One region of the Methylorubrum sp. GM97 genome, then DNA from elsewhere that is predicted to be linked to it. Evidence: riboswitches for the same ligand, from Rfam matches in the RefSeq annotation. Region 1 holds a riboswitch; the other holds the start of a gene.
The links. Region 1 has a riboswitch for thiamine pyrophosphate ahead of thiO (glycine oxidase ThiO). Riboswitches for the same ligand answer to the same signal wherever they lie in the genome.
Positions count from the first base shown of each region.

Region 2: it holds a riboswitch for thiamine pyrophosphate, as region 1 does, so the genes downstream of both, thiC (phosphomethylpyrimidine synthase ThiC) here and thiO (glycine oxidase ThiO) in region 1, are expected to answer to the same signal.

Region 1 is NZ_AP025942.1:535,506-539,392, reverse strand. It holds gene MSPGM_RS02580 (adenylate/guanylate cyclase domain-containing protein) at 235-1,509, shown strand; TPP riboswitch at 1,633-1,755, shown strand; gene thiO (glycine oxidase ThiO) at 1,834-3,069, shown strand; gene thiS (sulfur carrier protein ThiS) at 3,066-3,278, shown strand; gene MSPGM_RS02565 (thiazole synthase) at 3,281-3,887, shown strand, end outside.
Region 2 is NZ_AP025942.1:1,688,450-1,692,336, forward strand. It holds gene MSPGM_RS07895 (COX15/CtaA family protein) at 1-481, shown strand, start outside; gene trhA (PAQR family membrane homeostasis protein TrhA) at 764-1,444, shown strand; gene MSPGM_RS07905 (hypothetical protein) at 1,566-1,829, opposite strand; TPP riboswitch at 2,088-2,192, shown strand; gene thiC (phosphomethylpyrimidine synthase ThiC) at 2,267-3,887, shown strand, end outside.

The DNA.
Region 1 (3,887 bases):
GCCTTAGCGCAGGGGCGTGCGCTTCGCATTGCCGGCTTGCTTCGATCGCTTGATCCAGCGTCCCAATTGCGGCCATGCTGGTCGCCATGCCCGGCATCCAGCGTCACGATGCGGCCAAGCTCGTTCGTTAAAGCCGGAGCGTGCCGGGCGTTCGTCGTCCACCATGGGCTCAAAGCGCCGGCCGCGTCCCGCGCGAAGCCTTGCTTTGAGCACCCGAGAACCCACCTTCCAGCGATGCGCGACGCCGACGCCCCGAAACCAACGCCGACGGCGCTCGCCGACGGATCGGAAGCCGAGGACGTCCCGTTCGGGGCGCTGCAACGCTGCGTTGGCATCCGCGACTGGCTGCTCGGGGAGGGCGCCCGGTTGCCCAGGGCCGACGACCTGCTCGCAGGGCTGGCCGAGCGCCTCAACGCGATCGGCGTGCCGATCGACCGGGCCTCCACGGCCATCGACACGCTTCATTCCGAGTATTCCGGTGTCGGCCGGGTCTGGACCCGCGGCGCCGGCTCGACGGTGCGCCTGTTCCCTCACGGCGAGGTTTCCGCGAAGGCCTATCAGGTGAGCCCGTTCTCCACCGTGCACGAAACTGGCGAGTGGCTGAGCCTCGACCTCGCGGAGACCGCTGAGGATGCCTACGCGATCATCCCCGAGCTGAAGGCCGACGGCTACACGCACTACCTCGTCGCGCCGCTGATCTTCACCAACGGCAACAAGAACGGCATCACCTTCGCCACCCGCGCGAAAGACGGTTTTCGCGACGAGGACATCGCGATCCTGCGCTTCGTCATGCCCGCGCTCGCCGCGGTGATGGAGATGCGCATCCTCAACAAGCAGCTCGATACGGTGCTGCGCATCTATGTCGGCGACGAGCCGCACCGCGCGATCCTCTCGGGCGACATCCGGCGCGGGCAGGTGCGCCGCATCCGCTCGGCGATCCTGTTCGCGGATATGCGCGACTACACGCGCCTCTCCGCCAACCGGACGCCGGAGGGCGCGGTCGATCTCCTGAACGCGTTCTTCGACTGCCTCGTGCCGCCGATCGAGCGGGAGGGCGGCGAGGTGCTGAAATATCTCGGCGACGGGCTTCTCGCGATCTTCCGTGAGTCGGGCGACGATCTCGGCGGCGCGGCCAAGAGCGCGCTCACGGCGGCGGAGGCGGCGTTGGCGGCCCTGGCCGAGGCGAACGCGGTCGGGCGCTTCGGCCAGGGCGAGCGGGTGGTCGATGCCGGCATCGCCCTGCATCACGGGGAGGCAGCCTACGGCAATGTCGGCTCCGGTACCCGGCTCGACTTCACCGTGATCGGCCGCGACGTGAACCTCGCGAGCCGGCTGGCGCGGCTCAACCGCACGCTTCAGGAGCCTCTCCTGATGTCGAAGCCGTTCGTGGACTTCCTGTGGGGTGACCCCGATCCGCTGGGAAGCCATGTCCTCGACGGGTTCGACGAGCCGATGGCGGTGTACCGCCCAGGCCGGAGGCGGGCCGCGGAGGCCGCCGCAGCGGAATGAATCGTCCACGAACGCGGCCCCTGCGTTCGGGCGACTCCGCCATCCGGTTTACAGCGTAGACGGATTTGCCTGCTTCCCGGCTCCGGGAGGGATTGACCGCGCGCCGGCCGGGGCCCACATCCAAGCTGTTCCAGGGAGATCCCCGACAAGGGGCTGAGAAACCGCTATCGCCGTCGCCGGCAGCGCGGAAATCCTTCGAACCTGATCCGGCTCATACCGGCGTAGGGATTGGACCTGATGGGGCGCTCGTTCGAGCGGACCCGCTTCTATCGAAGCACATGGTGCCAGTTCCTGCGGGCAGACCCGTGGAAGGCACGTTTTTCGATGTCAGACCTGCTGACCTCCCCGATCGGCCAGCGCCGCAGTCTCACGATACGGCCGCGCGCCGCGGAGTTGCCGCAGCGTGCCGACGTCGCCGTGGTCGGCGCGGGGCTGATCGGCCTGTCGATCGCGTGGCAGCTGGCGCAGGCCGGCCGCTCGGTGGCCGTGGTGGAGCGCGGGAACGTCGGAAGCGGTGCGAGCCTCGCCGCGACCGGCATGCTGGCGCCGGCCGCCGAGCACGAGCCGGGCTCCGATCTGCTGTTGCCGCTGGCGCTCGAATCCCTGCGCCGCTGGCCGGCTTTTCGCGACGCGCTCCAGGCGGCCTCGGGCCGCGAGATCGATTACCGCACCGACGGCACCCTCGTGATCGCCATCGGCCGCGACGAGGTGGAGCGCCTGCGCTTCCGCCACGACCTGCAGCGCCGGTCGGGCGTCGCGGCCGAATGGCTGTCCGGCCCGGAGGTGCGCGCGCGTGAGCCGCTGCTGCGCCCCAACGTCACCGCCGGCATCCTCTGCCCCCTCGACGCGCAGGTCGATCCGCGGCTCGTGATGGAAGCGCTGCTGCGCGCCTGCGAGGCGGCCGGCGTCGTCATCAGCGAGGGCGTCGCGGTCGAGGGGCTGGAGCGCCGGGGCGGGCGCGTCACCGGCCTGCACGCCGCCGGCCGCACGCTCGCTGCCGACACGGTGATCCTGGCCGCCGGCGCCTGGAGCGGCGATGCGAGCCTGCTTCCCAGCGACTTGGACGTGCCCGACCTGTCCGTGCCGGTCCGGCCGCTCAAGGGGCAGTCGCTGGCCCTGCGCACGACCAAGCGCACCGGCACTCTCTCCCGCATGGTCTGGACCGACGCGGTGCACATGGCGCCGAAGGGCGACGGGCACCTCATCGTCGGCGCCACGGTGGAGGATTGCGGCTTCACCAGCGGTGTCACCGCGGGTGGAATGTTCGCCTTGCTGGAGGGCGCGCGGCGGGTTCTGCCCGGTATCGAAGAAATGGAGATCGACGCGGTCTGGAGCGGCTTCCGCCCGACCTCGGACGACGACGCACCGATCATCGAGGAGGCTGCACCCGGCCTCGTCCTCGCCACCGGCCATCACCGCAACGGCTACCTGCTCGCCCCCGCCACCGCCGACGCCGTGGCGACGCTCCTCACCGAGGGCGCGCTGCCGGACTTCGCCCGCGGCTTCGGACGGGCGCGCTTCGCGTCATCGTATCAAACCGGGGGGAGGGCCGTGGCATGAGGCTGACCGTCAACGGAGAGACCTGCGAGCGCGAGGCGGCCGACCTCGCCGCCCTGTTCGCGACGGAGGCCGAGGAGCGGGGCATCGAGAGTGCCCAAGGCATCGCCATCGCCGTCAACGGCCGCGTCGTGCGCAAAAGCGCCTGGGCCGAAACGTCACTCAACGAGGGCGACCGGATCGAGATCGTCCGCGCCATGCAGGGAGGCTGACCATGAACCATCACGACACCACCCTCGCCCAGACCAACGCCGCAGAGGACGCAACCGGGGACGATGCGCTGGAGATCGCCGGCATCCGGCTTGCCTCGCGGCTGTTCATCGGCACGGCCGGCTATCCCAGCCAGGAGATCATGGCGCAGTCGGTGCGCGCCTCGGGCGCGGAGGTCGTCACCGCCTCGATCCGCCGCGTCTCGCTCCAGGGGCACGGCTCGGACACCTTCCAGAAGCTCAAGGGCGCGCGCTTCCTGCCCAACACCGCCGGCTGCGAAACGGCCCGCGACGCGATCATGACCGCCGAACTCGCCCGCGAGGCGCTCGGCACGTCCTGGATCAAGGTCGAGGTGATCGGCGACCGCGAGACGCTCTATCCGGATGTCACCGAGCTGCTCGAAGCCTGCCGCCACCTCGTGGACGACGGCTTCACGGTGCTACCCTACTGCAACGACGACCCCGTGATCTGCGAGCGGCTGGCCGATCTCGGCTGTGCCGCGGTGATGCCGATGGGCTCCCTGATCGGCTCCGGGATGGGCATCGCCAATCCGGCCAATATCGAGCTGATCTGCCGCCGGGCCAAGGTGCCGGTGATCGTCGATGCCGGTA
Region 2 (3,887 bases), 1.2 Mb from region 1:
GATCTGGCTCGGCGGGCTCGTGGCCGGCTCGAAGGCGGGCCTCCTCTACAACACTTGGCCGGACATGGACGGCGTTCTCGTGCCGCCGGCCCGGGTGCTGTTCGACAAGGTGCCCTTCATCGAGAACTTCATCGACAACCTCGCTTTGGTGCAGTTCAACCACCGCCTCTTCGCCTATCTCGTCGTGGTGGTGGCCATCGCCCACGCGATCCAGGCCGCCCGTACGGCGTCCGGCAGCGCCGCGGCGGGCCGGGCGATGGGCGTGGCGGCGCTGGCAACGGCACAGATGGGTCTCGGCATCGCGACCCTCCTGCTGCATGTGCCGCTTTGGGCCGGGCTCGCGCATCAGGTCTTCGCCATGGCGGTGCTGATCATGGCGACCGTCCATGCTCGTCTCGCCCGCGGCGTGCCCGCCGCCGCCGCGCCCACGGGGGCGGAGGTGCCGATCGGGCTGGAGGCGCTCGCCGGCCGCGGCGCCTGAGCCGGCTCTGCGCCCTGCGACCGGTTTGGCGCGAAACCTGCCTCGCGGCCGAGGCAGGTTCATGAAACCGTCGCGATGGGCTTCGATGCTTGCGGGAAGGCTCGGAAGGGAGCCTTGGCCGACTGCGCCGCAGCATAGAAATCGGCTTACCCCGAGGCGCAAAAGGTGGGTTCCAGTCGTCGTCGCAACAATTTCGGTGGAAGACCGTGCCCTCGGTAGTCCGGCGATGGAACGACTCGGCGCTCTATAGAATTAAATACCTCGCCAACACAGGAGCAGAGGATGTTTCTGGCCGAGGACGGACGCCCGCTTGCGCTGACATGGAACTACACGCCCAGTGAGTTGCGGGCGGACGGTGTAGTCCATATCGCAGGCATCGCCCTCGGGTTTCTCGGCGCGATCTGCTTGGTCGTGACGGCGGCCCTCAACCATCTCGGGTGGATCGAACGGGCCTCTCTGCTGGTCTACGCCACCGCGTTGCTGGCGATGCTCGGCGCATCCGCTGCCTACAACATGTGGCCGGTGGGACCGCGCAAGTGGATCCTGCGCCGTTTCGACCATGCCTTCATCTATCTGATGATCGCCGGCACCTACACGCCGGTGGTGGCGCTGGTCGGCTCCGGCCCCGTCGCCTGGACGCTGCTCGCCCTGATCTGGACGGTCGCGCTCACCGGCATCGCCATCAAGATCCTGATGCCCGGCCGCTGGGACCGCGTCTCGATCGTGCTCTACCTGATGCTCGGCTGGAGCGGCGTTCTCGCCTACGAGTCGGTGATCTCGGGGCTCACCCCGTCCGCGCTGTGGCTCCTCGCCATCGGCGGCCTGCTCTACTCGGGCGGCGTGGTCTTCCACGTCTGGCGCAGCCTGCCGTTCCAGAACGCGATCTGGCACGCCTTCGTGCTGGCCGCGACTGCCTGCCATTACGGAACGATCATGGCGAGCGTGCTGCACGTCGGGGCGTGAGCGTTCTCGCCTGTCTCATCATTGGGCCGCGAAGCCGCCGACACGCGCCAGGACGATGCCGCGCGTGATCTGGGAATAGAAAACGTGGGAGACCGGGCTGGACGCCGGAGGCGCCTGATCCTCAGGCCGGCTCGGAGATGCTGCTGCCTTCGCCCAGGGTGTCGGAGGCGCGCTCGACTGCGCTGATCGCATCGAGCAGGTGCTGCACGCTGCGCTCCACCTCGATCCGCGGCCGGTCCATGACGGCGGCCCGCGCCACCAGCCCTTCGAGCTGATCGAGCACGTCCAGGAGGTCGCCTGCGACAGCCGCCACGTCGCAGCCGGCGCGGGCCGGCGTGGCGGGGGCAGGAGGGCGGCGGAAAGGGATGACCGTGCTCATCGCCATCGTGTGTCGCGAAAAGGCGGGCGCATGGCCACCCGCAGACCGGGCGTCATCCACACCCAAGCCGCAGCGCGGGGTCGCCAAAGGAGGCTTCCTGGCTCAATTGGTGAGTTTTTCGTCGAAACCGTGTCTCGAATCCCCGGCAAACGGTCAAGCTTTTCCGCCGTGACACCGGGCGGCTTCCGAAACGGAAAAATCTTTCCTCCGAATCGGGCCGCTCCGGCGATGGATTGACAAGGATCGCGTCGAAGCAGAGGTTGGAATCGTTCCGAGGGGGGCCCCGTATGGGGCTGAGAGTGGGCATGCGCCCTGACCCTTGAACCTGATCCGGCTCGTACCGGCGGAGGGACGGGAACCAGTGGCCGCTGCTCACAGGCAGCATCGGTCAGCCGCACCATCGTCGGGACCACGGGTCGCCTCCCCTTTCAGGAGCGACAGCGATGAACGCACCCGTCCGTCCCAAAGATCTTCCCAACAACAATCCCGCCAGCGTGACCACCGGCCCCGTGCAGGGCTCGCGCAAGGTCTATGCGGAGGCGCCCGGCCGCCCCGACATCCGCGTGCCCTATCGGGAGATCGCCCTCTCCGACCCGAAGGAGGAGCCGGTGCGGGTCTACGACCCGTCGGGCCCCTACACCGAGACCGATGCGGCCATCGACCTCGAGAAGGGTCTGGCCGCGGTCCGCGAGCCGTGGATCGTCGGGCGCGGCTACGCCGCCGTGAAGCCGCGCGAGGTGAAGCCGGAGGACAACGGATTCGCGGCTGCCGACAAGCTCGTGGCGCCGTGCCCGGCCGAGCGGACGATCCGCCGGGCGGAGCCGGGGCAGCTGGTGACGCAGTACGAGTTCGCCCGCGCCGGGATCATCACCGAAGAGATGATCTACGTGGCGCATCGCGAGAACGCCTGTCGTGCGCAGATGCTGGAGCGGGCGGAAGCCGCGCTCGCCGACGGCGACAGCTTCGGCGCGGCGGTGCCGCCCTTCATCACGCCCGAATTCGTCCGCGACGAGGTGGCCCGCGGCCGCGCGATCATCCCGGCCAACATCAACCACCTCGAACTCGAGCCGATGGCGATCGGGCGCAATTTTTTGGTGAAAATCAACGCCAATATCGGCAACTCGGCGGTGACGTCTTCCGCGGCTGAGGAAGTCGAAAAACTGGTCTGGTCGATCCGCTGGGGCGCGGACACGGTCATGGACCTCTCGACGGGCCGCAACATCCACAACATCCGCTCGTGGATCGTGCGCAACTCGCCCGTCCCGATCGGCACCGTGCCGATCTATCAGGCGCTGGAAAAGGTCGGCGGCGACCCGCTGAAGCTCGATTGGGAGGTGTTCAAGGACACGCTCATCGAGCAGGCCGAGCAGGGCATCGACTACTTCACGATCCATGCCGGCGTGCGGCTGGCCCATGTGCCGCTCACCGCGCGGCGCACCACCGGCATCGTGTCGCGCGGCGGCTCGATCATGGCGCGCTGGTGCCTCGCCGGGCACCGCGAATCGTTCCTCTACGAGCGGTTCGACGAGATCTGTGACATCATGCGGGCCTACGACGTGTCGTTCTCGCTCGGCGACGGCCTGCGTCCCGGCTCGATCGCGGATGCCAACGACGCGGCCCAGTTCGCCGAGCTGGAGACCCTGGGTGAGCTCACCAAGATCGCCTGGGACAAGGGCTGCCAGACCATGATCGAGGGCCCCGGCCACGTGCCGATGCACAAGATCAAGGTCAACATGGAGAAGCAGCTGCGGGAATGCGGCGAGGCGCCGTTCTACACGCTTGGCCCGCTGACCACCGACATCGCCCCGGGCTACGACCACATCACCTCGGGCATCGGCGCCGCGATGATCGGCTGGTTCGGCACGGCGATGCTCTGCTACGTCACGCCGAAGGAGCATCTCGGCCTGCCGAACCGCGACGACGTGAAGACCGGCGTCATCACCTACAAGATCGCCGCGCACGCCGCCGATCTCGCCAAGGGTCACCCCGCCGCGCAGCTCCGCGACGACGCCCTCAGCCGCGCCCGGTTCGACTTCCGCTGGGAGGACCAGTTCAACCTCTCGC